DNA from 4 places in the Photobacterium carnosum genome. Region 1 is predicted to be linked to each of the others. Evidence: predicted binding sites of a transcription regulator. Region 1 holds the regulator's gene; each other region holds the start of a gene.
What was found. Region 1 encodes PurR, which represses purine synthesis genes. Its sites were predicted from a motif close to TNANGNAAACGTTTNCNTNA; they were not measured.
Positions count from the first base shown of each region.

Region 2: GLP24_RS16405 (phosphoribosylaminoimidazolesuccinocarboxamide synthase) is a predicted target of PurR. The motif match lies at 2,897-2,916, and genes of this name have one in related genera.
Region 3: GLP24_RS02090 (NCS2 family permease) is a predicted target of PurR. The motif match lies at 2,389-2,408, and genes of this name have one in related genera.
Region 4: GLP24_RS17735 (formate--tetrahydrofolate ligase) is a predicted target of PurR. The motif match lies at 1,801-1,820, and genes of this name have one in related genera.

Region 1 is NZ_WMDN01000003.1:102,887-111,421, reverse strand. Features, by position in the region: gene GLP24_RS19920 (energy transducer TonB) at 1-558, shown strand, start outside; gene GLP24_RS04095 (MotA/TolQ/ExbB proton channel family protein) at 562-1,263, shown strand; gene GLP24_RS04090 (ExbD/TolR family protein) at 1,260-1,679, shown strand; gene GLP24_RS04085 (heme/hemin ABC transporter substrate-binding protein) at 1,679-2,596, shown strand; gene GLP24_RS04080 (FecCD family ABC transporter permease) at 2,614-3,651, shown strand; gene GLP24_RS04075 (heme ABC transporter ATP-binding protein) at 3,648-4,439, shown strand; gene purR (HTH-type transcriptional repressor PurR) at 4,817-5,821, shown strand; gene GLP24_RS04065 (TfoX/Sxy family DNA transformation protein) at 6,195-6,782, shown strand; gene GLP24_RS04060 (carboxymuconolactone decarboxylase family protein) at 7,258-7,869, shown strand; gene GLP24_RS04055 (FAD-dependent oxidoreductase) at 7,883-8,535, shown strand, end outside.
Region 2 is NZ_WMDN01000022.1:49,087-57,621, reverse strand. Features, by position in the region: gene GLP24_RS16420 (ATP-dependent helicase) at 1-882, opposite strand, end outside; gene GLP24_RS16415 (DUF445 domain-containing protein) at 1,098-1,811, shown strand; gene GLP24_RS16410 (metal-dependent hydrolase) at 2,053-2,817, shown strand; gene GLP24_RS16405 (phosphoribosylaminoimidazolesuccinocarboxamide synthase) at 3,034-4,137, shown strand; gene torE (trimethylamine N-oxide reductase system protein TorE) at 4,615-4,791, shown strand; gene torC (pentaheme c-type cytochrome TorC) at 4,835-6,013, shown strand; gene torA (trimethylamine-N-oxide reductase TorA) at 6,034-8,502, shown strand.
Region 3 is NZ_WMDN01000002.1:40,753-49,287, forward strand. Features, by position in the region: gene GLP24_RS02085 (aminoacyl-histidine dipeptidase) at 1-1,380, opposite strand, end outside; gene GLP24_RS02090 (NCS2 family permease) at 2,459-3,748, shown strand; gene gpt (xanthine phosphoribosyltransferase) at 3,817-4,275, shown strand; gene frsA (esterase FrsA) at 4,461-5,720, shown strand; gene crl (sigma factor-binding protein Crl) at 5,969-6,379, shown strand; gene proB (glutamate 5-kinase) at 6,625-7,779, shown strand; gene GLP24_RS02115 (glutamate-5-semialdehyde dehydrogenase) at 7,845-8,535, shown strand, end outside.
Region 4 is NZ_WMDN01000028.1:5,208-13,742, reverse strand. Features, by position in the region: gene GLP24_RS17735 (formate--tetrahydrofolate ligase) at 1-1,717, opposite strand, end outside; gene pflA (pyruvate formate lyase 1-activating protein) at 2,260-3,000, opposite strand; gene GLP24_RS17725 (EAL domain-containing response regulator) at 3,119-4,342, opposite strand; gene GLP24_RS17720 (ATP-binding protein) at 4,352-8,293, opposite strand; gene GLP24_RS17715 (hypothetical protein) at 8,325-8,535, opposite strand, start outside.

The sequences.
Region 1 (8,535 bases):
AAAAAAGCCCCAACGCTTAAAAAAACGATAACACCGAAGAAAACAGTAACGCAAAAGAAGACGCCACCGATCAAAAAAATCGTCTCCCCAGTAAAGAAAAAGCAGCTTACGCACAAAAAACCACTAAAGCAGACATCAGCAACCGTAGCACCTACACCTGCACCAACGACAACGACAACGACAGATACAAAAACAACATTAAAGCAGATAAAAGCACAATTAAATCAAGCGAATAAAACAACGGCCGCCGCAGTCGATAACGCAGGAACACAAGCATTACAGTTGGTATCAAAACCGACCTTTGCTATGCGACCCAGCGCTGTCAATTACCCCAAATTAGCCAAACGTCGCGGCATTGAAGGTCAAGTACTGATTGAAGTCTGGATTGATATAGAAGGACAACAACTCAAGCAAAAACTGATCAAATCATCAGGCGCACAGATCTTAGATAACGCGGCAATCGCGGCGATCAAACAATGGCATTTTTCTTCTCATATTGTGAACGGTAAAGCGATTGCCCACCGAGTACAGATCCCTGTACGTTTTAAACTGGACTAAACCATGACTGTTATTGACAACCTCACCCAACAATTTGGCCTTATGACATGGCCGCTGCTTATTTGCTCGATATTAACGGTCATGATTTTAGTTGAACGGTTTATACAAGTATTACTCTGTACTGGTGTTGGAAAAACCAAAGTTACCGCCCTTTTGGATAAACAAAATCGCCATGATGATCGCGCACTTGATCAGTTAGCAGAACAACTTAAACACCAACGGCCATTATTATGTAAAGGCATCTCGATGCTGATTTCCCATCGTCATTTTACGAAACCATTACGTGAAGATGCCGCGGGTATTTGGCTACTTCAAAAACGTCAACAATTGCGTTCAGGGTTACGATTACTGAGTTTAATTGGTGTGATTAGTCCGCTATTAGGTTTACTTGGTACGGTGTTGGGCTTAATTGAAATGTTTAAAAGCATTGCCCTATCAACAGGCTCTGTGACTCCCAGTGATCTTGCTGATGGTCTAGGTTTAGCGATGCGCACTACCGCTGCTGGCTTAATTATTGCCCTGCCTGCCATTACAGGCTCACAATTATTAGGCTTATGGGCCGATAGCATCATGGCGACATTAGAGCACAGTCTAAATCGTTGTAATTTATGGTTAGAAGGCATGAACATTGATGTCGGTAATGGCCCAGTAAAGCCGTGTGATACTTGTGAAGAAAACCCAGCTTACAACGGTAAATCAGCATGATTAGTATCAATAATCATCAGCAAAACACAGATGAACTCAACCCTGATTTAACGCCTTTATTGGATATTATTTTTATTGTGATGGTGTTTTTATTACTTACCGCAACAGTGAAAATTAAAGCATTAGATGTAGAATTACCGCAAACCGCGACTCAAATATTACAAACAACCAAAGCCGATCCGATCACAATAAACCTCGTTGCCGCTGAACCTTATTGGGCATTAGACGGTCAATCGATCGACAACTGGGATAACTTTTCACAACAACTATTAGCCGCTGTAAAAGCACAGGCAAATAAACCCGTCGTTATTGGTGCTGATAAAAAAGCCTCAGTCGAACAGATGCTCAAATTATTAGCTTTTCTACAAAAAAACGACATTAAAGCCACGCAACTATTAATGGAAGATCAACAATAATGGACCGTCATACCTCTTTTATAACTGCACCTTTTTTACGATATATTTCTCAAAAAATACTGTTATCAACCACACTGTTTATCTCCGCATCAAGCTTATTTAGTCCCTTAGCCCATGCGCAAGCAGAACCAAATTCTGCAAGAGTGATTAGCGCGGGTGCTGCTATTACTGAAATCATTAATGCATTAGGGGCTGAGCAACAATTAATTGCCGTCGATGTAACCAGTAAAACACTGGTGGCAGATAACATGCCTAAAGTGGGTTATCACCGTCAACTGTCAGCAGAAAGCTTGATTGCTTTAGCCCCGACTCGCATTATTGGCTCCGATGAAATGGGTCCACCAAAGACATTAACATTGTTAAAGCAATCGGGAATTGAGGTCGATATTGTTAACGGTGGTGAAACGGTGCCTGATTTACTGCATCGAATCGATCAAGTGGCAGCCTTAACCCAACATTCACAACAAGCGCAGCAGCTTAAACAAACCATAACCACCACAGTAAAAACGATTAAACAAAACAATTCACACCAGACTCAGCCTAAAAAAGTATTGTTCTTAATGATTCATGATGGACGACCAATTAGTGTTGCCGGAAAAAATACCACCGCCGACAGTATTATTACTTTAGCGGGGGCAATAAACCCAGCAGCGGCGATGGTATCAAATTATAAGCCAGTTTCAACCGAGGCCATTTTACAAATGCAACCTGATATTATTTTACTCAGTAACCGTACGACAGCCTCCATCAAAGACATGGCACAACTTATCAAAAAAATGCCCGTCTTAGAGGCAACCCCTGCGGCAAAAAATAATGCAATTGCAGTGATTGACGGTACGGCATTAATTGGTGGCTTAGGCATCCATAGTATTAATGAAGCTCTGCGCCTTAATCATATTTTCTACCCACAATCGTAATCTGAGATAAAGCCATCATGAACGACAGCCGTATTTCACCCCATGTTATTTACACTATCAGTATTGGATCATTGCTCTTTGCATTATTAAGCTCAATTGCAATTGGACCGATGGATATCAGTTATAAAGATAGTTTTATAGCATTATTACCTGGAGACCATCAGCTTGCCGCTCATATTGATCTCGTGATCCATCAAATACGTCTACCACGAACATTATTGTGTATTGCTATCGGGGCAATACTGGCTATTTGCGGTGCTGTTCTACAGGGATTATTTCGTAACCCCCTCGCAGACCCAGGTATTATTGGTATTTCAGGAGGTGCTGGCCTAGGCGCAGCTTTTGCGATCATTTTATTTACCCCGTTAATGACGCAATATCCTTTATTAATGAATATTGGTGCTGTGCCCTTCTTCGCTTTTTTGGGTGGCGCTATTAGTACCTATTTGGTGTATCACCTTGGCACCGATAAAAATGGTACATCTGTCGTGGTAATGCTATTGGCGGGTGTGGCAATTGGAGCGATTTCGGGTGCAGGTCTTGGGTTACTTAACTATATTGCGAATGATCAAGCGCTACGTGATTTTTCTTTATGGTCAATGGGCTCGTTAGCAGGAGCGACGTGGCCGAATATTGGCCTCGCTTTTGTGAGCCTCGTCGTCATTTATTATTATTGTTATCGCCAAGCAAATGCGCTTAATGCGTTTTTATTGGGCGAAGCTGAAGCTCGTCATATGGGGGTAAATGTTCAACATCTAAAGCGTAGTTTAATTATTGTCTGTGCTGCGGGTGTAGGTATTACTGTTGCTATTACGGGTCCGATTGGCTTTATTGGTCTGGTGATCCCCCATTTAGGACGCATGATTTCAGGTCCTAATCATAAAACCCTCTTACCCATTTCAGCTATTTTAGGCGCATTGATTTTACTCGTTGCCGATATGATCGCCCGTAGTGCGTTTGCACCGCAAGAACTCCCCGTGGGTATTATTACCGCCATTTTAGGCGCTCCATTCTTCATTTATCTACTTAATAAACAAAAAGGCAGAATCGCATGACGGCAACCTCAGCACGCTCAACTGTAATTTCAGCACGTAATTTACAGTTAACACTGGCGGGTAAAGTCTTATTAGATAATTTTAGTATCGATATAAAAGCAGGAGAAATAACAGCACTACTCGGGCCTAACGGTGCAGGTAAAAGTACCCTTCTTAAAATACTGTGCGGTGAAATAGAGCCTGAAAGTGGTCAAGTTGCATTTTTTGATCGTGATATAAATAGTTGGCAACGATCTGAACTAGCGTGTCATTTAGGTATTTTGCCGCAACACAGTTCGCTCTCATTTGCCTTTACCTGTAAAGAAGTGGTTGAGCTTGGTACGATGCCGCTATGTTTATCACGTCAAGAAATTGACCGAATTACTACCCAAACCATGCAAGATACTGACGTCATTCATCTTGCTCAACGCTTATATCCAACGTTATCTGGTGGTGAAAAACAACGGATCCATTTCGCACGCGTTTTAACCCAATTAAGCCAAGCACATGATAAATGCATTCTAATGTTAGATGAACCGACATCAGCCTTGGATTTAGCTCACCAGCATAAAACATTACAAATGGCACAAATAATGGCGGCTAAAGGTGCGGCGGTTATTATTGTATTACATGATCTCAACTTAGCCGCACAATATGCTCAACGGATGGTTATTATTCAGCATGGTAAAATTCAAGCCGATGGTTCACCATGGCAAGCATTAACCCCCCTAATAATTCATAGCATCTATGGCTGGCACGTTTCTGTACATCCTCATCCTGTCCATGGTTATCCTTATCTACTATCATAATATTATGTTGATCGTACCTAGTAAATTTTAGTAACCTTACGATAAAATTACTGAAATTAACGTTTTTTTGTTGATAGCTATCAAATAATTTACTCCAAGACAATTGAAACGTTGCACTACGCGTAACACTCAGTAAAATGTGAACGCAAGCGATTACACTTGAAAAATATGCAATAATTATAAAAGCCGCAAACAAATGCGGTTTTTGGTGTTAATACCATTTAAGTATGTAATAAAACATTATCGGTGCCAAATTGAATAATTAACGAGAGAGTTTACGTAAATACATTGAATTATATTCATCTCAGTAATTATTCAATTTGGTACCACAGAATTAGCTAGAAACAACTCTAGCACTCATTATTAGAAGAATAAATATGGCGACCATTAAAGATGTTGCACGTATGGCTGGAGTTTCAACGACAACAGTTTCACACGTAATCAATAAAACGCGCTTTGTCGCAGAAGCCACACAAAAAAAAGTACTGGCTGCTGTTGAAGAGCTTAATTACGCACCAAGTGCTGTTGCGCGTAGTCTAAAATGTAATACCACTCGCACTATTGGTATGCTAGTAACTAAATCAACTAACCCTTTTTTTGCTGAAGTTGTACATGGTGTTGAAGAGTACTGCTACCGCGAAGGTTACACACTCATCTTATGTAATACTGAAGGTAATCTTTCTAAGCAATATGATTATTTACGTATGCTTGCAGAAAAGCGTGTCGATGGCTTATTAGTGATGTGTTCTGATCTTGATCAGAAACTATTGGATCTGCTTGAGCGCCAAAAAGACCTACCTATGGTTGTAATGGACTGGGGTCCAGAAAGCCCACATACTGATAAAATTCAGGATAACGCCGAGCAAGGTGGCTATCTTGCGACTAAATATTTTATTGACCATGGTCATAGTCGCATTGGTTGCTTATCTGGCCATAATGAGAAAACCACTTGTCGTGAACGTTTAAAAGGCTTCAACAAAGCGATGGCTGAAGCTAACTTAGCCGTTAACGAAGATTGGATCCTTGAAGGTGACTTTGAGTGTGATTCAGCGGTTATAGCGGCTGAAAAATATATTGCAATGACCGAGCGCCCAACGGCTATTTTCTGTTTTAATGACATCATGGCAATGGCACTTATTAGTACCTTTGAGCAAGCTGGGTTACGTGTTCCTGATGATATTTCAATTATTGGTTACGATAACATTGATCTTGCACCTTACTTCGCACCGCCATTAACGACAATCCACCAGCCAAAACGTCGTTTAGGTAAAACCGCCATTAAAATTCTAATGGACCGAATGAAGAACAAAGATCATGAGCGTCAAATTTTTGAAATGGCACCTGCAATCGTTGAACGCAAGTCTGTAAAAGATTTACGCTAATATAACAACCTATTTATCAAGCCAATATTTCTATTGGCTTTTTCATCCATTCGTAATCAATCCAATCCTTATCTCTACCGTCGCTATCCTTACCGTCAGAAAACATGAGCAATCTCACAGATTCATCAGCTGTCATTAATATTAAAACTTACCTTTTTAAAAGATCGAATATAATGAACCTTGTAAACACATATAATAGTAAGCAAAAGACTTACAAAATATAAATAATACTTCACTATTGATAGTATTATTTATAGAGTAATGCATGGATGATTTAGAGTAGGCAATTTATCTCGTAAATAACTTTAATAATAAAGTAAATTTACAACTACTTTAATGTTAGGTGACACTCATTTATTCACCGAGTAGAAGTATGGACAAACCAATATTAAAAAATTCATTACAGCTATTAGATCATTTAGGCAACGTTAGATCTCGCTCCATGTTTGGTGGCTTTGGTATTTTCGCAGGTGAGACAATGTTCGCACTGGTCGTTAATAATAAACTCCATCTACGAGCAAATGCAAAAACAAAAGAGGAATTTAAACAAGCGGGTTTAAAACCCTATATCTATGAAAAACGAGGTTTTCCCGTCAGAACAAAACATTACGCTATTCTTGATGAATGGTGGGAAGAACCTGAAAAAATAATAGAGCAAGCAAAATATTCTCTTGAAGCAGCACAAGCTGATAAAAAAGCAAAAGAATGTTGCACTCCGGATAGAATAAAAGATTTACCTAACCTACGGCTTTCAAATGAGAGGATGCTTAAAAAAGTCGGAATTCAAACGATTGATCAACTCTATGATATTGGTGCACTCAACGCCTATAAGGCATTACAAAAAAGACAAGAGGCATCATTAAGTTTAGAGTTACTATGGGCATTGGAAGGCGCTATACATGGCCAACATTGGTCAGTAATACCAGAAAGCAGACGCAATGAACTGCTAGCTAAACTATAATAAATATCCGTCAACTGGCTAAGTGACGCTTAAGAATAAAGAGGCCCAGTGCCTCTTTAATTTATCCAACAAATACACGTATCTACCCCTACACAATCCTTACATTACCCATTCCAAATCAATAAACATGATAAACGCACGCTAAAATGTACATTTATTGAACAAGTAAATTAAACACATAAAAAGAATAAGAAAATAAAATATTTATTCATTAATTTCTACAAACCCCGTCACAACCATAAAATAAAACCTTTTATTAACTATTTTTTATTATTAATCATAAAAAATAACATACGCACGTCACATTTTGCTCTTAATGTAACGATTATGACTTTCGTTATTATTATTTGTTATTTATTATTTCCAATAATGTTTTGAATAAAAAAAAATTTTGTCATTAAATGAAATACAATATTAGTTACCTCGGTCTTGCTACTTAAGAGTCGATGTGATTCTCATTTAATAAGGACATACCTTGCGTATATTAACCAAAAAAACATTTTCATTGTGGGTCAAACCGGTACTGTGGTTGCAAAAACGCCATTTCGGCAAAATACTCAATCCAGCTAAATTATGGGGACGAAAACCTGTACTTTTTTGGTTAGTGGCTTTGTTCTTTGGTTATCTTGATCGTAAAAAATCCCCCATTGATGCCGTTATGCGATCGTTAGTCTGCGTCCGCGTATCACAACTTAATAACTGCGCTTTTTGTGTTGATGCTAATGGAATGAAATTAGCCGAACGCTGTCATTCATTAGAAAAAATTAAAGCACTAGCCCATTGGCAAACTTCTGAACATTTTTCAGAACAAGAACAAGCGATATTGACGTATACAGAAGCAATGACCCTTAGTGACCAACAAGTCAGTGATGAAATGCTAGCAACACTCGCAACGTGGTATAGCAGTGATGATATTATTGAAATAACTGCATTAGTCAGTTTTCAAAATTTATCGGCTAAATTTAATACTGCGCTTGATGTACCAGCTCAAGGGTTTTGCTCATTACCGATTCAACCCCAATCAACATCAAATTCACCGCAGAATATAACGGCTCAAGCCTCTTCTACTGCAGATAATAAAGAATAATTAAGGAGCAATAATGAAACGGAATAAAATATTATTACTTACTGTTATCTTGGCAATTATTGGCACTTGGTTCTATTTCGATCTTGGTCAATTTCTTACACTTGACGCTGCGAAGCAAGAGCAATTAACGCTACAGCATCATATCCTTGAAAATCCAATTACGGCTTATATCAGCTTTTTTAGTTTATATATTTTAGTCACTGCCCTCTCAATTCCTGGCGCGTCGATATTAACCTTATTAGGTGCTGCATTATTTGGTTTTTGGGCAAGCCTGATTATGGTGTCATTTGCCAGCACAATTGGTGCAACGCTAGCATTTCTTTCTAGTCGTTTTATATTACGTGACTGGGTACAAACAAAATTTGGTAATCGCTTAACCACACTCAATAATGGGATTGAGAAAGAAGGAGGCTTTTATCTACTGAGCTTACGTTTAATTCCGGTTTTTCCTTTTTTCCTTATTAATCTTTTAATGGGCTTAACCATAATTAAAACCCGTACTTTTTTCTGGGTCAGCCAATTAGGCATGCTTGCAGGTACTGCGGTTTATATTAATGCAGGTACTCAACTTGGGAAAATAGACTCACTCAGTGGTATAGTTTCAGTTCCCGTTTTATTTTCTTTAGTTCTACTCGGCCTCTTCCCATTACTTACAAAATGGATAAT
Region 2 (8,535 bases), on a different contig from region 1:
AGTTAATGCTAGGCTATGACCAAATCGAAATGTATGCGATAAGCTATACGTTGTTGCGGGTGCAAAATCTTGTTCAAAATTAAGCATAAATTGTGGCGCACTGCCACGCCATTTATAAATACACTGATCGACATCCCCCACAGCCACTAATTGTGCTTGTGGTGATAATAGTAATTTCAATAATTGATATTGTGCGGTATTTATATCTTGGAATTCATCAACTATCATAAATTGAATACGTTGGTGATAGTAAGCCAATAAAGCATGATCATTTTTTAATAATTGAATTGTTTCCACCAGCCAATCATCAAAGAATAGCTGTTTACGCTCTTTACGTACGGTTTCAAAGTTCCAAAAAGCGTCAACAATAAAGGCATATTCTCGGTTAATTTCTGAAATATCAAAGACTTCTTTTGGCGGCAGCATATGTGCTTTTACTAATCCAATAAAACTCATTAACAATTCAATAGTACGAGGATCTTTAAACGTCTGTTGCTTTTGATACGATTTTTCTTGTGCCGCCATTTGACGTAATACAAGTTTAGCAATGGTTTTATCACTATCACCATTATTAAAATCGATTTGATAGCCCGTCGTGGACAGATACCCCGACTGCCTTAATAACTGAAAACAAAAACTATGAAAAGTATGAACAGGTACACGTGCTGCCATCGGAATTTGAACTAATTTTGCTTTAAAATCAGTACGGATATCACGATTAAACATGAGCACTAACATATTGTCAGCAACAATGGTCTGTAATTTATGTTCAACAACCCCTATTAGCGTTGTTGTCTTACCCGTTCCAGCGCCAGCCACACACAGTGCATTACCTGACTGATGATGAATAAAAGCAGTTTGTTCAGCTGTAAAACGGGTCATTAAAAATACTCAGTAAGACAATAAATGCAGAGCAGGCGAGTATAACAATTGCCATCTGAAGTTTAAATCGTAAAACCACTATTACTGTCAGTGAACACAAATGTAGCATTGGTCTGTTTCTATCTGTTAGAATTTAGGCTAATTTTGAATGGCACAATGCTATTTACTGACCCTATGACCGTATATATCGGTGTTATAACGACTAAGAACTGCACATGTTAAAAAATAAAAGCTTCATGACTAATGCCCTCTCTCTTCTACTTTTATTTATTGGTTATATTAGCAATCAGCATATTATTCTTTATTGTGGCTTATTTGCCTTTTCAGGTGCATTAACCAACTGGCTTGCCATTTATATGTTATTTGAAAAAGTACCGGGGCTTTATGGCTCAGGTGTTATTCCTGCTCGTTTTGAAGCATTTAAAGCGGCAATAAAAGCATTAATGATGGAACAATTTTTCACTCAACAAAATATTAGTCGTTTTTTAAACCAAGATACCGACCAATCAACATCACTTGATATGCAGCCAATTATCAACAAGATTGATTTTGCACCAACATTTGATTCATTACTTGATGTCATCATGAACTCATCATTTGGTGGCATGATCACCATGATGGGGGGGCCAGAAGCAATGGAACCTTTACGTGAACCATTCATCGCAAAAATGAAAGAGTCAGTAATAGACATCAGCCACCAAGACAACTTCAAAATTGCACTTAAACAACAATTAATCAAACCTGAAACATTGCATGATATTGAAGATAAAATTGAAGATATTATTGACCAACGTTTAAATGAACTAACACCGAAGATGGTTAAAGAAATGGTTCAAAAAATGATCAGTGAACATCTTGGCTGGTTGGTTATTTGGGGCGGTGTTTTCGGTGGTGTCATCGGTATTATATCAGCACTTATCACGGGCTAATCAAAACATCTTCTACTACCTAGTTGCCGTATTCTTTTTAAATAGTATGCGGCTGCTATACTCATTTTACCCTCTACTTATTTACAGCGTAATTTAGTCACATCCATTATAACAAAATCCAAACTGATTCTTTTTTACTCACTTACTTTCATTAATTGCACTAAAAGTGTGATAAATATTGAACTATGATAACTAACAGTGATAAATACCTGTATATGTATCCAGTTGGAACTCATTTTTCTTGGCAAATTTCTCAACCCACTTCACGATTGCAGCAATTGTCAGTGGCTTAACAGCAACCACACTGTTGTCTGCTGATCATATTAGCCCTAGCATTGCACTATGGATGACCTTTTTTGGCACCATTGGTGGACTTTTACCTGACATAGACTCAGACCATTCAACGTCGATGAAAGCCTTGTTTACGCTCTTAGCGGGGTTTTGTTGTTTTCTGCTCATTAGCCACATCTACACTCATGTGGCAATGTTAGAACTGATTCTGTATGTCGTATCATTATTTATTACAATTCGTTATTTTGGCAAAGCCGTATTTGATCGTTGTACCGTTCACCGAGGCGCATGCCACTCTATTTCATTTGTTAGTCTCATTGCTTTATGTTGTGTCAATATTTGCGCATTACTCGGTCACACGGCAACAGATAGCTGGTTTGCGGGTGGGTTTGTGTTACTTGGTGGTATCGTGCATTTAGTCTTAGATGAAATATACAGCGTCGATCTGTCAAATAAACGTTTTAAATCATCATTTGGTACGGCACTTAAACCGTTTGCCTTTACCAAACCATTTATTAGCCTTGCTCAAATTATCATTATTGTTATCTTGTTTGAATTAGCACCAAGCTATGACGGTGCTTTGCACGTTGTCACTAATTGGAGTCATTTTCAATTCACTCCTGACTGGTTCAATATAAACGATACTAAACAATGGTTCTTACACATGTTTTATATTACACCTCGTGATCTACATGCCTTTTATCAACGTTTTTAATCCCCAATAAAACACTATCTCATGATGTAAAGTATGGTATTCCACTACCATACTTTACATTTAGTACTATTTTAAAACAAAAAGCAATCGTTTGCTTTTTTGCTGGTAGTCCAAGATTTAACCGCGTATTATGCTAAAAAAAATGAGTACTTAAAATAAATTGGATCTTAAGTATTCGGTATTTCGATGTCATCATTTTGAAATAGGAATTTCACCATGAACCTTGCAGATCAAGTTCTTGCCGTCAATGACGACCTTCCCATTCGTACTGATAAACCCGTTCATAGTGGAAAAGTACGCTCTGTTTATTGGTTAACAGAAGCTGACAGTCGTCGCCTTATTCAACAAAAAGGCTACAACGTTCAACCTGATGCGCCTCTCGCAATTATGATTATCAGTGATCGTATCTCTGCATTTGACTGTATTTGGCATGGTGAGGGGGGGTTGAAAGGCGTTCCAGGCAAAGGAGCTGCACTCAATGCAATCTCAAACCATTGGTTTAAACTATTCAAAGACAATGGATTAGCTGATAGTCATATTCTTGATATTCCCCACCCCTTTGTCTGGATTGTACAAAAAGCAAAACCAGTAATGGTGGAAGCAATTTGTCGTCAATATATTACAGGTTCAATGTGGCGAGCATATACGCAAGGTGAACGTCAATTCTGTGGTATTCAACTACCAGAAGGATTGAAGAAAAACCAAAAATTACCACAATTACTAATGACCCCGTCAACCAAAGGTATTCTAAAAGATATTCCAAATGTACCTGAAGCTGACGATGTTAATGTGACTCGTGAAGATCTCATCAATAACTACCAAGCCTTTAATTTCCGGAATACGGATGATATTAATTATTACGAAAAACTATTAGCCGATGGGTTTACCGTGATTAGTGATGAATTAGCTAAATTAGACCAAATTTTTGTCGACACTAAATTTGAATTTGGCTACGTCACAGATACGAGTGGTAATGAAAAACTTATCTATATGGATGAAGTCGGTACACCAGATTCATCACGAATTTGGGATGGTGCCGCTTATCGTGATGGACAAATTATTGAAAATTCCAAAGAAGATTTTCGTCAAGTCTTACTTAATTATTTTCCAGATCCAGATATTTTATTAAATAAAGAACGCATGCCTGAACGTTTTGCATTAGCCGCAGACAATGCTCTGCCTCAAGATATATTAATGCAGATATCTAAAATCTATACGGGCATCGCTGAGAAAATAACAGGAAAGCCGATAACGCTAAGCCAAGATCCTAAAACTGAAATTATTGATATTTTACGCAGTGAATATCAGTTAATTGATTAACATTCATTCGAGAGCTATCTAATAGCTCTCTCTTTTCATCCTTTTCCATTAACAATTTCATTCATATCACACCTTAAAAATTATTTTATTCACATTTCTATTTGTAATAGCTTTAACGAAATACACCACCTGTCACCCACCTCTTAATTTAAAATCAATATTCCCTATGAATAGCACCACAACAACCAACAACCACACCCAGTAAACCCTAACAAACCAAACAAAAATATAACATCACCACAATTATGCCCTCCATTTTTTGTAATAATCGCTCTTAAATAATAATTAAATTACACATACTTGCTTTTAATATTAACAATTCAGTTTGAATTCAAAAAATACTATTTTAATAACAGAATAACGCATTTATTAATTGAATAAGTATAGCCGTCTACTTTATGATCATGTTGTTATTAGAATTGATATATCTATTTATAAAAAATAACTTTTACCTTTACATAAATTTTAGGAGGTTTTATGAGCAGTATTACTGATTCTACTGCCAAGAAAACACGTAGCCGCGAATGGAAAATGTTCCTTTTTATTACCATTTTCCTGTTCCCTATTTTAAGTGTCATTTTCGTTGGCGGTTATGGTTTCACAGTCTGGATGTTGCAATTGTTTATTTTTGGTCCTCCCGGTCACGGTGGTTGATCCTCTACTTCACGCTGCAAGCATCATTTAAAGAGAAACAATAATGAAAGCATTTTTAAAAAAAGCTTGGCTAACCCTATCACGCCCAAGTGTTCACATTAGCCTTGGTGTTCTAACCCTTGGCGGTTTTATTGCAGGTATTATTTTCTGGGGCGGATTTAATACTGCACTTGAAAAAACCAATACTGAAGAATTTTGTGTAAGCTGTCATGCCGATAATGTCGTACCTGAATACGTTAATACTATTCATGATAAGAACCGTTCAGGGGTTCGAGCAACCTGCCCAGATTGTCATGTACCCCATGATTGGACTGATAAGATATCTCGTAAAATACAAGCAAGCAAAGAAGTGTTTGCTCACTTCGCTGGTGTTATTGATACCCCTGAAAAATTTGAAGATCGCCGTATCGTGCTAGCACAGCATGAATGGGAGCGCTTTAAAGCAAACGGTTCACAGGAATGTCGTGATTGTCACGATTATAAAGGCATGGATTTTGAAAAAATGTCCCCTGTTGCGCGTGTTCAAATGAAAAATGCAGCAGAGCGTGATCAAAGCTGCGTAGATTGCCATAAAGGTATTGCTCATCACTTACCAAAAGATATGGATACCAGTGGTGGCATGGTGTCAGAGTTAGTCCAACTTTCTCATGGTACTGACTATAGCAAGGGCGAAGAAGTTTATAGCGTTCGCTTCCTTCCTGTTTACGAAGATAAAGCGATGACAATTGAAGCCGGTATTCTAAATCCAGCTTCTGGCGTAAAAGTTATCGATGAAACTAATGATGCAATCGAAGTAGAGATTGCCGGTTGGCGTAAAGATAAAGGTTATGGTCGCGTGATTCAGGAAGATTTTGGTATGAATATTCCGGTTGCTTCTCTACTTAAAGAATCAGCACAAAACGATAAAGTGGTTGATAAGTATGAAGAGAAAGTTGATGACCTAACTGGTCTTCCTTGGCAGCGTGTTACTGCCACAGTATGGATGCCTAAAAATTCATTAGTCAATGACATCACACCAGTATGGGCTCAGGCAAAAACAGCGTATACCACTAACTGTTCAGTGTGCCATACCCAACCGGCTGAAAGTCACTTTGATGCAAACACATGGCCGGGGATGTTTAACGGAATGTTGGCATTTGTAAACTTTGACCGTGATAGCGAAGCCATTGTATTGAAGTACTTACAAAAGCACTCTTCTGATTTTTCTAATGGCCAACACTAAGCATTGATGGAGTAAATACTATGTCAGTATCAAGACGCTGTTTTCTAAAAAGCCTAGCCACAACAAGTGCGGCCACTGTGATTGGCCCAAGCCTACTCGCCTCTGCAAATGTATTTGCTAATGATGAGATATCTCAAGGCACATGGCGCTATTCTGGCTCTCACTGGGGTGCATTCCGTGCTCAGATCTATGCGGGAAAAGTACAACAAATTGAAGCGATTGAAATAGATAAAAACCCAACTGAAATGCTCAATGGCATTAAAGGCATTATCTATAACCCATCACGTGTTCGTTACCCAATGGTACGTCTAGAGTGGCTTAAAAAACACAAGTTTAGCGGCGAGACTCGCGGTAACAATCGTTTTATTCGTGTGACATGGGATGAAGCCTTAGATCTGTTCTACCGTGAACTTGAGCGTATTCAAAAGGACTACGGTCCATGGGCGCTCCATGCAGGTCAAACAGGCTGGCGTCAAACGGGTCAGTTCCATAGCTGTACTAGCCACATGCAACGTGCTGTCGGTATGCATGGTAACTACATTACTAAGGTTGGCGACTACTCAACAGGTGCTGGTCAAACGATTATGCCTTATGTACTAGGTTCAACGGAAGTATATGCTCAAGGTACGTCATGGTCTGAAATTTTAGACAACAGTAAGAACATTATTTTATGGGCTAACGATCCGGTTAAAAACCTCCAAGTAGGTTGGAACTGTGAAACGCATGAGTCTTACCCTTACCTTGAGCAACTAAAAGAAAAAGTAGCGAAAGGTGAAATCAATGTTATTTCGGTTGATCCGGTTAAAAACAAGACCCAACGTTACCTAGAAAATACCCATCTTTATCTTCACCCTCAAACGGATGTACCGTTTATGCTGGGTGTGGCGCACACGCTTTACACTGAGAATCTTTATGATAAAGAATTTATCAAGATGTATTGCTTGGGCTTTGATGAATTTATTGGTTACGTAACTGGCGACACCAAAGATAACGTTGAAAAAACACCTGAATGGGCCGCTGAAATTTGTGGCGTTCCCGCCGATCAAATCCGTGATTTTGCCCGTATGCTAGTTAAAGAGCGTACTCAAATTCTGTTTGGTTGGTGTATTCAGCGTCAAGAACATGGCGAGCAACCTTACTGGATGGGTGCAGTTATTGCTGCGATGGTAGGACAAATTGGCTTACCTGGCGGTGGTATTTCTTATGGTCACCATTACTCAGGTATTGGTGTTCCATCAACAGGTTTTGCAGCACCCGGTGGCTTCCCACGTAACGTAGATGAAGGTCAGAAACCCAAGTGGGATAACAATGATTTCAATGGTTATAGTCGTACCATCCCTGTTGCACGTTTTGTCGACTGTATTTTAGAACCGGGTAAAGAAATTAAATACAACGGCTCTAAAGTGATTCTACCTGATTACAAAATGATGGTGATCAGCGGTAACAACCCTTGGCATCACCACCAAGATCGTAACCGCATGAAGCAAGCATTTCAAAAATTACAAACCGTTGTTACGATTGATTTTGCATGGACGGCAACCTGTCGTTTCTCTGATATTGTGCTACCTGCATGTACTCAGTTTGAACGTAACGATATTGACGTTATGGGCTCATACAGTGGTCGTGGCTTAATCGCAATGCAAAAATTGGTTGATCCGTTATATCAATCAAAAACTGACTTTGATATTTTCACTGAATTATCACGTCGTTTTAATAAAAATAAAGAATACACCCGTGGCATGGATGAAATGCAATGGGTTCAAATGCTGTATAACGATTGCCGAAAAGCCAACGCTGGCAAATTCAATATGCCGGAATTTGATGTTTTCTGGAAACAAGGTTTTCTAGATTTTGGCACCGGTAAGCCATGGGTTCGTCACGCTGATTTTAGACAAGATCCAGAAATCAATGCGCTAGGTACACCATCAGGTTTCATTGAAATATCCAGCCGTAAAATTGCACGTTATGGCTATGAACACTGTCAAGGCCACCCAATGTGGTTTGAAAAAACAGAACGTTCGCATGGTGGTCCAGGCTCTGATAAACACCCATTCTGGATGCAATCTTGTCACCCTGACAAACGCTTGCACTCACAAATGTGTGAATCAGATGAGTTACGTGCAACCTATACCGTCCAAGGCCGAGAGCCGGTGTACATCAACCCGAAAGATGCCGCAGCAAAAGGCATTAAGAATGGCGATGTTGTACGTGTATTTAACGATCGCGGTCAATTACTTGCAGGTGCTGTTGTCACAGACAGCTATCCACAAGGTGTCGTTCGTATAGAAGAAGGCGCATGGTACGGCCCATTAAATGAAAAGATTGGTTCGATTGATACCTATGGCGATCCAAATACTCTAACCATGGATATTCCAACCTCCGAATTAGCACAAGCAACCAGCGCCCAAACGTGCTTGGTGAGCATTGAAAAATTCAAAGGCGAATTACCACCTGTAACGGCCTTTGGTGGGCCAATTGAAGTGAGTTAATCACAACAATAGTATACAGAGCCCCTTTCATCA
Region 3 (8,535 bases), on a different contig from region 1:
ATCAGGAGAGTGAGGGAATTTGATTGTTGGACCAAATGACAACATGTCCATTTCTGGGTAAGGTTCTTTAAATAAACCACACTCAAGACCCGCGTGGATCACCATAATATTTGGTTTATTACCATACATTTGCTGGTAGGTATCACGGAACACTTGCATGATTTCAGAATCAGCATCAGGCTTCCAACCTGGGTATGCACCAGATACGTCACACTGTGCGCCAGTAAGTGCTGCTAATGATTGCAACATTCCTTCAACGTAGCTACGACCTGAGTCGATCAATGAACGGATCAGACATAAGATCGTTACATTATTTGCTTCGGTAGTGATCACACCCATATTTAATGATGTTTCTACTACTCCTTCAATATCATCGCTCATGCGAATAACACCGTTAGGACAAACATTTAGCGTATGGATTAAACGTGTTTGATCAGCGAATACCATAACATCGTTAGGCTGTGCACATACTTCGGTAAATAGTGTAATGTCAGTTTCAACATGGCCTAACTCAACACTAACGATTTGTTGGTATTCAGCAAATAATGCATTAAGTTTATCGATGTTTGCTGTTGGTAAGGTCGCAATTACCGTTGCTTCACGAGGTAGGGCATTTCGTAGGCTACCGCCAGTGAAGTTATTGATACGTAGATCAAGCTCATTAGCATGACCGACTAAGAAACGCGCCATTATTTTATTAGCGTTGCCACGACCGGTGTGAATATCACAGCCTGAGTGACCGCCTTTTAAGCCTTTAACGACTAATTTGATTGCTTGATGTTCAGCAGGAATAGCTTCACGTTGAATATCAATGGTTAACGCGACATCAACACCGCCTGCGCAACCCATGTAAATTTCGCCTTCTTGCTCAGAGTCAGTATTCAATAGAATATCGCCTTCAAGCCAGCCAGCTTCCAAGCCAAAAGCACCTGTCATGCCAGTTTCTTCATCGATGGTTAATAATATTTCTAATGGACCATGTTCGATGTCTTTAGCCGCTAGAATTGCAAGACAGGTTGCCATGCCCATGCCATTATCTGCACCTAGTGTTGTACCTGTCGCCGTTACCCATTCACCATCAATAAAGGGCAGAATTGGATCTTGAGTAAAGTCATGTACGGTGTCTTCATTTTTTTGTGGCACCATATCAATGTGTGCTTGAAGTACGACACCTTTACGGTTTTCCATGCCAGCAGTCGCTGGTTTTTTAATAATAACGTTACCTGTATTATCGCGACGAACATCTAACCCTTCAGCTTGTGCGAACGACACAATGTATTGTGCTAGTTGCTCTTCATATTTAGAAGGGTGAGGGATTGAACAAATCTGATCAAAGAAATGCCAAACAGCTTTTGGTGATAGTTGAGTAATTTCAGACACGGTAGCCTTCCTTTTTATATACGAGATTGGGCTAGTGTCATTTTGTAGGGTGTTAGCCGTAAAATGACAAATAGATAACGAATATTTTTATCGCTTTGGTTTTAGCATATCATTCTGTCTTTAGGGGGGATAGCGCAAATAATAAAATCTTATAGCACTGATTTCTGCGATTATTACGTTACTGCTAATGCCATACGCGGCTATTACTATGGTCATGCATTGTATGTAATTAAATATGCTAAAAACATGTAAAGCGGATAGATTGAAAAATAATCAAAAAATAATGTAATAAATTTACAGTAAAAGCCATTTCTCAAGCATTAAAGGTGAAAAGTGTGATCTGGTTAAAAAAAACGTTGTAAATTTATATCATTTTGGCTATAGTTTGATCAGGCCATTTTAGTGGCATAATAATTAACACGATACGTTCAGGATGAACCCGAGATATCGCCTCCAAGGAACCGAGAATAAGTGAGCCATAACGGCAACCCACCATCTATTACGTTGGTGAGCTTATGATAAAGGTGATTTAAATGAAAATATTTTCTTCGATGACACATTTTTGGAATAACCGCGCTATTTATACAAGTAATTTCCATTACCCAGCGCCTTACCGTTATTAATTAGATTTTATTGTTTTGTTGCTTTTAACAAGACAAATGCAAGTTTGTTCGTCCCCTTATATTAAGAATATCTCGATAATGCTATCCAGTTATCTATAACATTCTGCCGCCACTTCTATTTGAAGTGGCGTTTTTTTTAGCTGCTTTTATATTGTCTTCATTTCTTTGCTTTAATTATCGGTATTTATTAACACGTATTTAATACTTACAAAAAGTAAATGTTCAAAAATTGACCAGACCTGTTATGTTGTTAATATCATGATAAATAAGCTTAATATGATTATTTATTCGGTAGTGTTTATCGTGTGAGTTATTGTTTTACGCTTTTCGGCGATAAAATCTGGAAATTGCGTGATCGCATGATTATAATCAGCTCCGAAATGGATTGCGCAATCGTTTTCTATTTGTTGGCGTTGTTTGTTACTTTATTGTATCTCTCTAAGGAACCGAGAAGCATGCTAGAAAAGTTATTTAAACTCACTGAACATGGAACGACCGTACGCACTGAAATTATGGCAGGTGTAACTACCTTCCTGACAATGGCTTATATTATCTTTGTAAACCCCACTATGTTAGCCAGTACAGGAATGGATCAAGGTGCAGTGTTTGTTGCAACTTGTTTAGCGGCAATGATTGGTTGTTTTGTGATGGGTTTTTATGCTAACTATCCAGTAGCACAAGCGCCAGGTATGGGGCTTAATGCATTTTTTACTTATACCGTAGTATTAGGTATGGGACATACTTGGCAAGTAGCGTTAGCGGCGGTATTTTTATCTGGCCTCTGCTTTATTGCTCTGAGTGTTATGCGAGTACGTGAATGGATTATTAATGCGATCCCCCATTCATTACGTATTGGTATTTCTGCTGGTATTGGTTTGTTTTTAGCGTTTATTGCACTACAAACATCAGGCATTGTGGTTGCAAGTCCTGCGACGTTAGTCACCGCGGGTGATTTAACCAGTTTTCCTGCAATAATGGCGGCTTTAGGTTTTTTCTTAACGATTTCTTTAGTACAGCGTGGTTTTAAAGCGGCAGTATTAATTGCGATTTTAGTTGTAACAACAATCAGTATTATTGTCGGTGAAGTTGATTACAACGGTATTATGTCAATGCCACCCAGTATTGCTCCTACCTTTATGCAGCTTGATTTTTCAGGTGCTATGGAAGTGGGTTTAATTTCAATTGTATTTGCTTTTTTGTTTGTTGATTTGTTTGATACGGCAGGGACATTAGTCGGTGTCGCGACGAAAGCTAATTTGATTGGTGAAGACGGTAAATTACCGCGTTTAAATCGTGCTTTATTAGCTGACAGTACAGCCACTTCTATTGGCGCATTACTGGGTACGTCAAATACGACATCTTTTGTTGAGAGTGTGTCGGGTGTCGCAGTTGGTGGTCGTACAGGCCTAACAGCGGTTACTGTTGGCGTGTTATTCTTATTAGCGTTATTTTTTGCACCGTTGGCTGGAATGGTACCTGCGTATGCAACGGCGGGAGCGTTATTTTATGTCGCTATTTTGATGATGTCAGGCTTGGTATCGATTGATTGGCGAGATTTAACGGAAGCGGCTCCTGTAGTTGTTGTGTGTTTATTAATGCCTTTAACCTACTCAATTGCAGAAGGTATTGGTCTTGGTTTCATTACGTTTGCGGTCGTGAAAGCATTGAGTGGCAAGGGACGTGACGTTAATATCAGTGTTTGGGCTATTTCAGCGTTGTTTCTTGCGAAGATCATTTTCTTATAAGCGTGAAATTTTTCATGCTTACATAAATTTATGCGGTTTTAAATCGCTGTTTCAGAGGTTGTTTTACTATGAGTAATAAATTCGTCATCACTTGGGATAACATGCAAATGTACACGCGCCAGTTAGCAGAAAAATTGCTACCGGCTGAGCAGTGGACAGGTATTATTGCAGTTAGCCGTGGCGGTTTAGTGCCAGCTGCTATTTTGGCGCGCGAATTAGGTCTTCGTCATGTTGATACGGTATGTATCGCAAGCTATGATCATGATCATCAACGTGATATGAAAGTGATCAAGAAAGCAGACGGTGATGGTGAAGGTTTTATCGTTGTTGATGATCTTGTTGATACTGGCGGTACAGCTGAAAAGATTCGTGAAATGTACCCTCGTGCTAAATTTGTAACGGTATGTGCTAAACCTGCAGGCCAGCATTTAGTTGATGATTTTGTTGTTAGCATTCCGCAAGATACATGGATTGAACAACCTTGGGATATGGCGGTTACTTTCGTTGATCCTATTGCTAAAAAGTAATTAACTTATCTAAATGCAGATCAATTAATACAATAGTATTGTAATGATAATCGCAGTTGGAAACTAAGTTTTATTGAAGACGCCACGTTGTTGGCGTCTTTTTTTATGGTTTTTAGTTATTGACTACGGTTTAGGTATATTATCTAAGTCTATTAATAAAAGTGATATATACGTTGGAGGATGCCATGTCGGAACCATTAAAACAAAATTTATCAGAGAAGCTATTTGCTCCACGTCAAACCAGTAAAGAGACATCGAATATTGTTAAAATTGCACATGTCCGTCGTGGTGATGTAAACAATGCACTTGATGGTGAAAGTCAGCTTGGATGGTATCGTGTATTACGTCGACCACAATGGATTTGGCAAGGTGTTGATCCGATTGAACAAGAAGCTATTTTAGCGCGGATTGCAGGCTCAACGTCACCACGTACAAGTGATCACTTATTAGATACTGTTATTGGTTATCGCCCTGGCAACTGGACTTATGAATGGTCACAGCTTGCTTCAAATTATCAGCAATTAGCCCGTACGGCAGTTAATAATGGCGATAAATTAGCCGCATCAGAGTTATTATTTAAAGCTAGCACTCACTACAGTATTGCCGCATATCCTTATATAAAAGGTGATCAGTTGGCTGATCAAGCGGAATTACAAGCTAATCAAAGTTATCGTGAAGCGATTGAATTACGCCCACATGATATGCGTAAAATTGATGTTAAATATGAAAATAAGACCTTTGAGGCATTCATTCATTTACCGCGCACTGATAAGCTTTTACCAACGGTAATTGTCAGTGGTGGTTTAGCAACATTACAAAGTGATTTGTGGCGTTTATATGCCGATTATTTAGGTCCTGCTGGATATGCGATGGTCACACTTGATATGCCATCGGTAGGTCACAGTGATCGTTGGAATTTAACGGAAGATACTAGCCGTTTACACCAAGCACTATTACAACAAATTCGTGATGTGCCATGGGTCGATAATCGTAATGTTGCGATGCTTGGGTTACGTATGGGTGGCAATGCCGCGATTCGACTTGGTTTTATGGAGCCTACACGCTTAAAAACCTGTGTCAGTATTGGTGGTGCGATCAATAGCTTTCTTACTCAGCCAAAGTTATTAGATAAAATCCCTCGAATGTATTTGGATGTATTGGCATCTCGCATGGGTAAAAACGGTCAAGCAGAAGCAAGTATTAAATCACATTTACCTGCGTGGTCATTAAAAAATCAGGGTATTTTAGGTCGTCGTCGAGTTGATATTCCAATGTTAGGTATTGGCTTAAAAAATGATCCTGTTTGCCCTGAAATAGATAATCAACTGATTGCATTATCAAGTTATGGTGGTAAGGCGATGACATTACCAGAAAAACCTATCTATGATGGCTATCACCGAGTGATGACTGAAGTGGTTGAATGGCTTGATGACAAAATGAAGTAACTGTCGCAGCGAGATAGGATTGTTAATAATAACGGAATCGTATTAATACGGTTCCGTTTTTTTATCTAATATATTGTCATGATATTGTTATCAAATTTGGTATGTTTGGTTTGTTATTTTGTTAAATATTATCCATACTATAGTCAATTGTTATTGTACTAAGCGTGTTTTTAAATACGTTATGGATAATGAAAGGTAGTAAGTATTACTTGCGTATCAAATACCACTGACTATGGATGGACAATATAATGACTATAGCAACAAGCTTTCCACCACATGGACGTTTAATGTCTAAATTGACCGCAATTGGTCCTTATCTTCGAGAGAAAAAATCACAACCACAACGGTTCTTTTTTGATTGTTTAGCCAGTTGTATCAATGCGGATAAAGAGCCAGAGCTGCGTGAGTTTTGGGGCTGGTGGTTAGTGATGACAGCAACCGATACTGGTTATGAATATAAGTATGATTTTGGTCGCTTTAATGTTTCAGGTGAGTGGGCAACGGGTAAATTACCCGCTAAACATAAAGCGGCGGTCTTAAAATCGTTAGTCGATTTCTACGCTAAATTAACACCATTTATTATTGACGGCTGTGACTTAACGTTGGTGCCTACTGTAACATTAACTCAAACACCGCTGACTGAATTATCTATTAAGTAAATTTGATTACTATTAAGTGTAAATATTATTACCACTGGCGACATTGAATGGTGTTGTTATGAAAAGATAATAAATAAGTATGAATATTGTCGCTATGTGGTGCAATGATTATTAATTGAGTGTGTTTATGCTTAAACAACCTCCTAAAGCCCGTTAATATTGGTTTTGTTATTGTTTTTTTCTTGTGCTTTTCGATAGGGATTGATACAACAAAGGACTTTTATTTTTTCAATCTATTTGATCTCATGGCTGATTCAAAAAAATCTAACGCTCACCAACAAGACGTTGCCGCTGGTGCTGCAACACATACAATTGTCGTCAAACTAGGTACTAGCGTGCTAACTGGTGGCACACTAAAACTTGACCGTGCTCACATGGTTGAGTTAGTGCGCCAATGCGCAATGTTACGTAGTCAAGGCCATAAAATTATCATTGTTACGTCTGGCGCAATTGCTGCTGGTCGTGAGCATTTAGGTTATCCCGAACTCCCCAAAACCATGGCAAGTAAGCAACTACTTGCCGCTGTTGGACAAGGCCGCTTAATTCAAGAGTGGGAAACTTTGTTTGGCATTTATGGGATCAACATTGGTCAAATGTTATTAACTCGCGCTGATTTAAACGATCGCGAACGTTATTTAAATGCCCGCGATATGTTAGTGGCACTATTAGATAATGGTATTGTCCCCGTTGTTAACGAAAACGATGCGGTAGCAACCACTGAAATTAAAGTGGGTGATAACGATAATCTCTCTGCATTAGTAGGTATTTTGGGTGGTGCTGACAAACTATTATTAATGACTGATCAAGTGGGTTTATTTACCGCCGATCCTCGTAGTAATCCTGATGCTGAATTAATTCATGAAGTGCATACCATTGATGATAAGTTACGTAAGTTAGCGGGTGGTACGGTTGGTGGATTAGGTACTGGTGGTATGGCGACCAAGTTACAAGCAGCTGAAGTAGCTTGTCGGGCGGGTATTGAAGTAATTATCGCAGCGGGACGTCGGGTTGATGTGATTATTGATATTGCTGCAGGTAAAGCGGTGGGAACGCGTTTTCTTCCTTTAGAATCTCCTCTTGAAGGGCGTAAACAATGGATCCTTGCGGGTCCACCGCCAGCTGGCGACATTGTGATTGATGATGGTGCTGTAATCGCGGTGCAGCAAAAAGGCAGTAGTTTACTGGCTAAAGGTATCACCCAAGTTAAAGGTACATTTGAGCGTGGTGAAGTCGTTCGAATTTTTGATAGAAAAAATGTATTACTAGCACGGGGTATTAGCCGTTATTCAAGTGATGACATGGTTAAAATTGCGGGTAAGCATAGCCATGACATTCATCAGGTTTTAGGTTATGAATACGGCCATGCTGCCATTCACCGTGATGATATGGTTGTTATTTAATTGCAGTGATTATTCACATTAAGCACTTATCAATCAGTGAATTCGAATTTAAGTAAGGAATTATTGTGAATCTTGAAATAATGGGACAAGCAGCGCAACAAGCTGCGTTTGAATTAGCGACGACAGCTACGGCAGTAAAAAATACTGCATTGGCGATTATTGCAGATGAATTAGAAGCAAACCAAGCAGTGATTCTTGCGGCAAATAAACAAGATACTGATGCTGCGATTGCGAGTGGTATGTCTGATGCGTTAATCGATCGTTTATTACTTAATGATGAACGTATTAGCGCTATTGCCAATGATGTTCGTAATGTTATCAACTTAAATGATCCTGTTGGTGCTGAACTTGACAGCCGTGTACTTGAAAATGGTATGCGTTTAAGCCGCCGTCGAGTACCGCTAGGTGTTATTGGTGTGATTTATGAAGCACGACCTAATGTGACTATAGATATCGCTGCGTTATGCCTTAAAACAGGCAATGCGAGTATTTTGCGTGGTGGTCGTGAGACTTTCCATTCGAATATGGCGTTAGTTAAAGTGATTCAATCTGCGTTAGCCAAAGCTGGTTTACCCGCAGCGTCTGTGCAATATATCGAACAGCCGGATCGTGAATATGTATCGCAGCTACTAAAGCTTGATCAATATGTTGATATGATCATTCCTCGTGGTGGTGCTGGTTTACATAAAATGTGCAAAGAAAATAGCACTATTCCTGTGATCATTGGTGGTTTTGGTATTAGCCACATGTATGTTG
Region 4 (8,535 bases), on a different contig from region 1:
CAAGATTCATGAATGCGGGTTTTTCAGGTAGGCCTGGCATGGTCATTACATTGCCACATAAAGCATAGATAAAACCGGCACCTGCACATAATTTCAGCTCTCTAATTGGAACGGTAAAATTTGTTGGTGCGCCTTTAATATGCGGTTCGGTAGTAATCGATAATGGCGTTTTTGCCATACATATTGCTAATTTATTAAAACCTTGTGCTTTTAATTGGGCCAATTGTTGAGTCGCTAAAGGTGAAAGCTCAATATTTTTAGCACCATAACCAATTTCAGCGACTGCCATTAATTTTTCTTCAATGGTTTGGTCTAAGCTATACAGTGGTTTGAAGTTTGCAGGCTTTTCGCAGGCATGAACAACGGCATTTGCGAGTGCTATTGCGCCATCGCCTCCTTTTGTAAATGCTTCACTTAATGCAACATCAACATGAACATTAAACGTTGTGGTTAAAATCAGTTGTTTTAATTGCTCAAGTTCTTGATCGGTATCTTGTGGGAAACGGTTAATGGCAACCACAACCGGGACACCGTATTTGGCGGCGTTATTAATATGCCAACGTAAATTCTCAAAACCAGCAATTAGGGCAGCTGTATCTGTCTCAAAAATAGTATCAGGTAGCCGTTGTCCTGGGCGTAAATCATAAAGCCCAGAATTCGCTTTAAGGCCCCGTAAGGTTGTAACTACGACTGCACAATCGGGCCCACGTCCTGCTTGTTGTGCTTTAATATTACACGCTTTTTCAAACCCCATATCAGAACCAAATCCACCTTCAGTAACCGTAAACTCACTTAATTTCAGTGCGATTTTATCGGCAATAATAGATGAGTTACCGTGGGCAATATTTGCAAATGGGCCTGCATGGATAAGGGTTGGCACTCCTTCTAGCGTTTGCATTAATGTGGGTTCAATTGCTTCACACATAGTAACGGCCATGGCGCCCGCAACTTTGAGATCTTCGGTAGTAACCGGTTCACCATCAAGGTTATAAGCGACAACTATTTTACCAATTCGCTGACGCATATCGGCTAAATCTGTAGCAAGGGCTAAAATTGCCATTAATTCAGAAGCGGCAGATATATCAAAGCCATCGTGGCGTTCAAGACCATTAATGGTTTTACCTGGTTCATTTTGACCAATGGTGATCATACGTAGTGCGCGATCATTGTGGTCGATTACTCGCTTCCAACTAATATTATTAATATCAATCCGTAGTGCTGGTAGGTCTGTATGTGCAGTAAAAGTGTCATAACCTAAGCGATTTTCATGATAAAGACGAGCATCTAATGCTGCAGCTGCAAGATTATGTGCGGCAGTAACAGCATGAATATCACCCGTTAAGTGTAGGTTGAGCTTTTCCATTGGAGCTACTTGGCTATAACCGCCGCCAGCAGCACCGCCTTTAATGCCAAATACTGGCCCCATTGATGGTTGGCGAATGCAAGCAAATACAGAGCGTTTAATTTTAGCTAACCCTTGTGCTAAGCCAATGGTGGTTACTGTTTTACCTTCACCTAGCGGAGTGGGAGTAATGGCAGTAACCAGTATTAGTTTACCTTCTGGTTTATTACTTAACCGTTTTAAAATAGCGGGTTTTACTTTGGCTTTTAAGCTGCCTTGAGGCGTAAGATCTTGTGCTTCAATGCCAGCATTAAAGGCGATGCGATCAATGGGGGTGAGTCGCGTTTCACGGCAAATTTCGATGTCGCTTTTCATGAGAGCTTATTTCCTCATCGGCAGAAAGAGTAATACGAATATTGATATTTAATGCTTTTTAACTGAAAAGATGTCTTTTTTATTAACGCAAACGTTTGCTTTTGGTTTATACCATAATTTTATCATGGATAAATATCATTTTATGGTTTTTTTATAGGGACTGTTGCTATTTGGTGGAAGATAAAGAGGGGATATTTATCGTATTCCATTATTATGAAATGTATTATTCCATTATTAGTTATTGGTTGTTTTTTACTCTGCATTTAAAGTATATAAATTATAAAAAATGACCCTGATCAAGTAGGGTGTAATTTTAGCAAAGGAAGTTATTATGCAAGAACCTGTAACGAAGTGGAAGTATACAGTACCAATCTCATTGTTAATTATGGTGTTGTTAATCTCTTTTCTTGTCACAATTTTACCGTTGTCACGATAAATACTATTTTATCTTTTCAGTTTAAATAGAAAAGAGCGACTTATCTAACTCCTTAGAGATAAAGATAAGCCGCTCTTTTTTGTATTAACAACTATGACACCGTTGTTTAATACATAACCTTCTTGCCATAGCTTGCAAGAATGTTTTTAATATTTTCCATTGTTTCTTTTTTCGGTGGCTTAATCCCAGTTAATGGGTATTCAAAGCCTAGTGCTTCCCACTTGTGCTCACCAAGCTGATGGTAGGGTAGCAGCTCGATTTTTTCAATATTATCCATGTCTTTGATGAACTCACCAAGTTGGTGTGCAGATTGCTCGTCATCAGTGTACCCCGGTACAATCACGTAACGGATCCAAGTCTTTTGGCCGCGCTGGTGTAGGTAACGTGCAAAATCAAGTATACGTTTATTTGAAACGCCAGCTAAGTTTTGGTGAACGTTATCATCCATTTGCTTGATATCAAGCATTACCAAATCTGTGGCATCTAAGACTTCATCTACCACATCAGTATGTTTACGGATGTAGCCATTGGTATCAAGGCAAGTATGAATACCATCAGCTTGTGCTGCACGGAAGAAATCACGGACAAATTCTGGTTGCAGCATGGCTTCGCCACCAGATGCGGTAACACCACCACCAGAAGCATTCATGAAGTGACGGTATGATCTTGCTTCATGCATCAATTCTTCAATAGTAGCTTCACGACCGTCATGGGTGTCCCATGTATCACGATTGTGGCAGTATTTGCAGCGCATTAAGCAACCTTGCAGGAATACAATAAACCGAATTCCTGGGCCATCGACGGTTCCGCAAGATTCGAAAGAGTGAATACGACCTGTTACTGACATTGTTCTATTTCTCCGCATATCGCGTTTTATTTATGTGTTATTTTATTACAAAACAGGTTTTGAATATAGCGAAAACTCAAGATGTTAATCAATATGGTTGCGTAAAAGTAAGTGGCATTTAAACGGGTTGTATTTGTTGTGTTGACGGTGAACTAATTAATAATTGGTGGCTTCGTTGTTGCCATTGAGTATGCCAAATAGGAATTTGACTAAATGGCAATGGTGGTGAAATAAAATAGCCTTGTGCTAGCTCACAACCCATTTTTTGCAGTTTTAGCCATAAGGTAATATCTTCCACACCCTCTGCAATTGCCGTTAGATTGAGGCGTTGAGCGAGTAATAAGCAAGTTTCAATAATCACTTTAGCGGTATAGTTTGTTTGCATTGCTTGTACAAAACTAATATCTAACTTTAATGATTTAAACGGTAAGATATCAAGTTGTTTTAATGATGAATATCCCGTACCAAAATCGTCAATTGAAAGATTAAAACCATACATGCCTAATCGAGCAGCCGCTTCTAATGCTTTTCCTGCAGATTCAAAAAGATCCGATTCGGTTAATTCAAAATATAACCAATGATGCAGTTGTGGATATTGATGATGTAGCGCTAACACGTTATTAATGAAATTACGTTCAACTAATGTTTCTGCTGATATATTGACAGCAACCTTGCGGCCACAAAAAATAGGTTGTTGACTAATTATATGATTAATTATCAGTAATGCTAGTTGGCTGTCTTTTCCTATATTCGATATTATTTTAATAAATTTCATTGCTGGAACAATGCCATAATCTGGATGAATAAAACGGATTAATGCTTCGCTAGCAACCCATTCTCCAGTTTGTAAACTTACGATGGGTTGATAATAAGGAATAAGATAATTGGAATTGAATGCCTCGATGATATCTTTTTCAGTAAGATCTTGTTGTAAAGGCGGTGTTATGTTGTTTGATTGTAAGTTGTTTGTCGCGATGATTAACAATTGTTTTAATTGTTCAAGGTGAGTAGGTTTAACTAAAGTACCTAATAAATTAAGACCATAGTTTTTACACATTTTATCGACACTATGTAGAACACCCGCATTTAAAGCACTGGTAATAATTATTGCGCCAGTAAACTGTTGTTCAGCAAGGTGACCTAGAAAACTAATACCATCCATTTGTGGCATGTTGAGATCACAAAATAATAATTGTGGTTGATAACGTGTTACCGCTGCTAATGCATCAATGCCATTGGCTGCAAAATAGAGATGATCTTGATTTGGATCGATAAGATGAGTTAATTGGGTTGCAAGAACTTGACGTTGAAAGTCATGATCTTCAATCAATAATATGTTCATATTTCGATCCTATTTACTGTTAATTTGATGTGATAATTGTTCGATTAAATGTTCAATCTGCTGGTAATTTTGTTGTATACCCGTTATGTCTCTTTGAATATGTTGTGTTTGTAATTCAAGCTTCTGAGTTACTTGTGCTAATGGATGAAAAGCCATCATCCGTGCAGCTCCTTTCATACGATGACTCACCATAAAGATATTATCATTGTTTTGTTGTGTTATTGCTGTTTTAAGTTGTGATAAATCATCAAAACAAGAATCTAAATATTGTTGTAGTAGCGTTTGGCAAAGATCATTATCACCAAAAATGGGTAATAGTTCATTAATATCAATAAGAGCAAGAGGTGTTGTTGATGTTACTGGTTTAATTATTTCTAGTGATAAATCTTTAATGTTCTTAGTCATGTCTAATGGTTTTAGCCATTGAGTTAATACTGTTTTTAGCTGTTGTTGTTTTAATGGCTTAATTAAATAATCACTAAAACCCATCACTTTAAAACGATCTGTATTCGTTAGCGCATTAGCTGTAATCGCAATAATGGGTAATATAGCCGCTCCTGTTTGCCGTTCTTGCTCTCTGATTGTTTTAGTTAACTCGTAACCATCCATTTCAGGCATATGGCAATCTGTTAATAAAATATTGTAGTGAGTATTTGCTAGTGCAGATAAAGCTTGTTTACCATTGTCCACAATATCGACAGCATAATTAAGTTGTTCTAGTTGTTGTTTGAGTATTTGTTGATTGATCGGGTGATCTTCTGCTACCAAAATATAACGATGATTAGCAATAGCCTGCTCTCGAGTCTGAGGCGAAGGTAAGGAATGCTGGTATTGGTAGTCATTATTATAAGGTTGGAATGGTTGGGTTAATGCGCGATAAAGTTGTTGAGATAAGAGTGGGCTTAGGGAAATATTACGCGCGTTAATATTGGATGTTAACATTACATCAGTTGATGTAATGGTGATCCAATTAACAGATGGTAAGTTAATAGCGATCCAATTAAGATCAATATTATGCTGTTCTGCCCATGATTGAGGTACAAAAATGGTATTAATACATTGGATTGATATCGCAACCGCTAGCTGTTCTTTTGTCGTTACATTTAGCTGGGATATAGAGCAATGCCAAGCCGTTAAGTAGTTTATTAAGATGGGATCATCTACCATTGATAATAATCCACAGTGTTTATTTAATGCTTCAATTTTAGTTGGCTGACAAATATCAAAGGTCAGTGTGATGATGAAATTTGAACCTTGATTTGGATGACTTGATACTGCGATCGTACCACCCATTAATTGAATAAGTTGATGACAAATAGATAAACCTAGCCCGGTACCGTTATAACGACGATCAGTATTTTGTTCTATTTGTTCAAATGGTTGAAATAGCTTAGAGATATCTTTAGGGGCGATACCAATACCGGTATCTGTGACTCTAAAAGTAATAACTTGTTGGTTATTTTGTTGCGACAATAAATTAATATCAAGACGTATTTCCCCCTGAGAAGTAAATTTAATCGCATTATTTAGCAAATTATTAAGAATTTGTTTAAGACGCATACTATCAAAACGTAAACTTTCGGCAATATTAGGATCTAACCATAATTTAAAATCGAGTCCTTTTTGTGTGGCATGAATAGCATGCGGTTGCACTAAAATAGTGATTATTTGGTTTAATATTTTTTGTTGGGGATGAATCTCGAGTTTGTTTGATTCAAGTTTAGAAAAATCTAATACGTCATTAACAATGTTTAATAAATGGTCACTTGAAAGCATGAGATTTTTATGTATTTGATTTATTTCTGGTTGTTGTGCGTAAGGCTTCATTAAATCTAATAAACAAATAATACCGCTAATTGGGGTGCGGATCTCATGACTCATTATTGCCAAGAAACGTGATTTTGCGGTGGTTGCTGCTTGAGATTTTTGTTTGGCTATGGTTAATGCTAATTGTTGCTGCTTTAATTGAGTGATATCAATCAAAATACTATTCCACTGCCAACCGACTGCTGCTGGGGTAATTTTGCAGCGTAGCTCAATCCAGCAAGGGGTTGTGGAGTCTTGGTTATTGACTTGAAGCTCTGTACGCCAATAGCCTTGTTTTACAGCGTTACGCATTTCTGTGAGTAAGATTTGATGATCATCTCGCTGGGCAATGCGATCTTGTAATAAGCGTGGAAAAAAATAAAATTTGCTGGCTGAAATACCAGTAAAATCAATAATTTTTTCACTTATGAATAAAATATCAATATCCATTGGATCATCACTTTTTTGGTGATGTTGAATCAATACGCCATCAAAATTATTGGTTAAATAAGTTAATTTTTCTTCGACGGCTTTACGGTGTTTAATTTCAAGGCTTAGACGACGATTCCAAATGGTAATGGCACCAATAATACAACTTATGGCTAAACTAAATGTGATAGCTAATATAATTAACCGATGATAATCACCATCCTCTTTAAGAATAATCGTATACCACTTTTTTTTGATATTAGCTAACGTATCAGGAGCCAAAGAGTCCAATACTTTATTAATAATATTTCTTAGTAAGACATTATTTTTTTTAACGGCAAATGCGATTTTTTGGTCTTGGTTATCTATACGGCTCGAAACAATTTTTAATTGACCTAAAAAATTATTTTGTAATAAGACTTGGGCGACAGAGAGTGGTATAACAGCATAATTAATATCATCATTAATAACAGCATTAAGAATATCAATGTTAGTTTTAAACTGATGAATCTTAACTGTAGGATAATGCTCTTTTACGCGTTGAACTGCAATTTCTGAGTTAAGAACACCAATTATATTCGTTGAATTAATAGATGTTAGTTTTTTATGATTAATACGGTCAACCATTACCCATTTATCATTACTATAAGGTGCAGTAAAGGTGAGTTCTTTATAGCGATTAGCTGTTGTAGCTATCGCGGCAATAATATCTATATCATTATCCGCTAATTTTTTCTTACCATCTTGATAATTATTAATTGGAACTATCGTTGTAGTAATATGAAGTTTTTCTTTTATTATTGTTAATATGTCTTTTAGCTGGTGCAAGATAATATCATTATTGATTAATATTGGTGATACTGGAAATTGGTATCCAATACGAATATTTTCATGTTGTTGTAAGTAATTATTTTCAGATTTAGTTAAATGAAGCTGATGTGGATCACTTAACATCTTTTTTTGGGGTGCTGTTAACCATTTGTCGTAAATATTAGTTAATACGGTTTCTGGTAGCTGGTTGTAAGCCTTATTAATTTTATTTAGGAGCAGAGCATGATTTTTAGTGGCTGTGATATATAAGCGTTCAAAAGAGAGCTCTGTTAATGGTGAAAAATATAATGATTTTTTTAAATCACCAAAAGTATACAAATTATGTAGCATAAGGCTGTTACCAATATAAACATCGGCTAGCCCTGTTTCGACGGCATTAAGTGCAATAGTATTTGATGGCAGTGAGAGTATTTGATTTTTAATATGTAAATTGGCTATTTTTTGTTTGATAGCGAAACCATCTTCAACACTGATCGTGACATTATTCAGATCAGCTATTTTGGTATGTTGTGGTGAACGGCTAAGCATGGCGAATGATGTACTTAAAATAGGATCACTAAATAGCATATATTTTTGGCGATCAAATGTTGCTGCAATACCTATTAATAGATCAATATCGTTGCGTTTAAATGCTGAGATCATTTCATCAAAATTGGGGTAATAGATATTTTTTATTTGATAGCCGGCTTGAGCGGCAATAGCGTCCATAAGAGCGGGTAATAATCCCACGATTTGATCATTATTTTTAAATGCTAATGGTGCCCAATTAAGTGAAGTATAACCAACGGTTAAGATTGGCATTGTTTTATGGGTTGATTCGTTGGCAAAAGTGACAGGTATGGAAAGCGTAAATATTAGAGTTAGCAGTAATATAAAAATTTTCATCGAAAAATACCTAGAATAACAAATCAATAAGTTAATATAGAGGCCGTTGAAGACAGCGATACTGTGCTTTTAACTTTAAATACCAGTCAGGTTTAAATCCTTGTGATTCAAAGGTCCATCGAGCTTCTTTAATCCATAGTTGATGTCGTGGGTCATTATCTATATAGCCACGTGAAAATAATTCAACTAAACACCGAGCTAGCGCGTCATCAAAACGATACTGAGGCCATAATAGCAACATG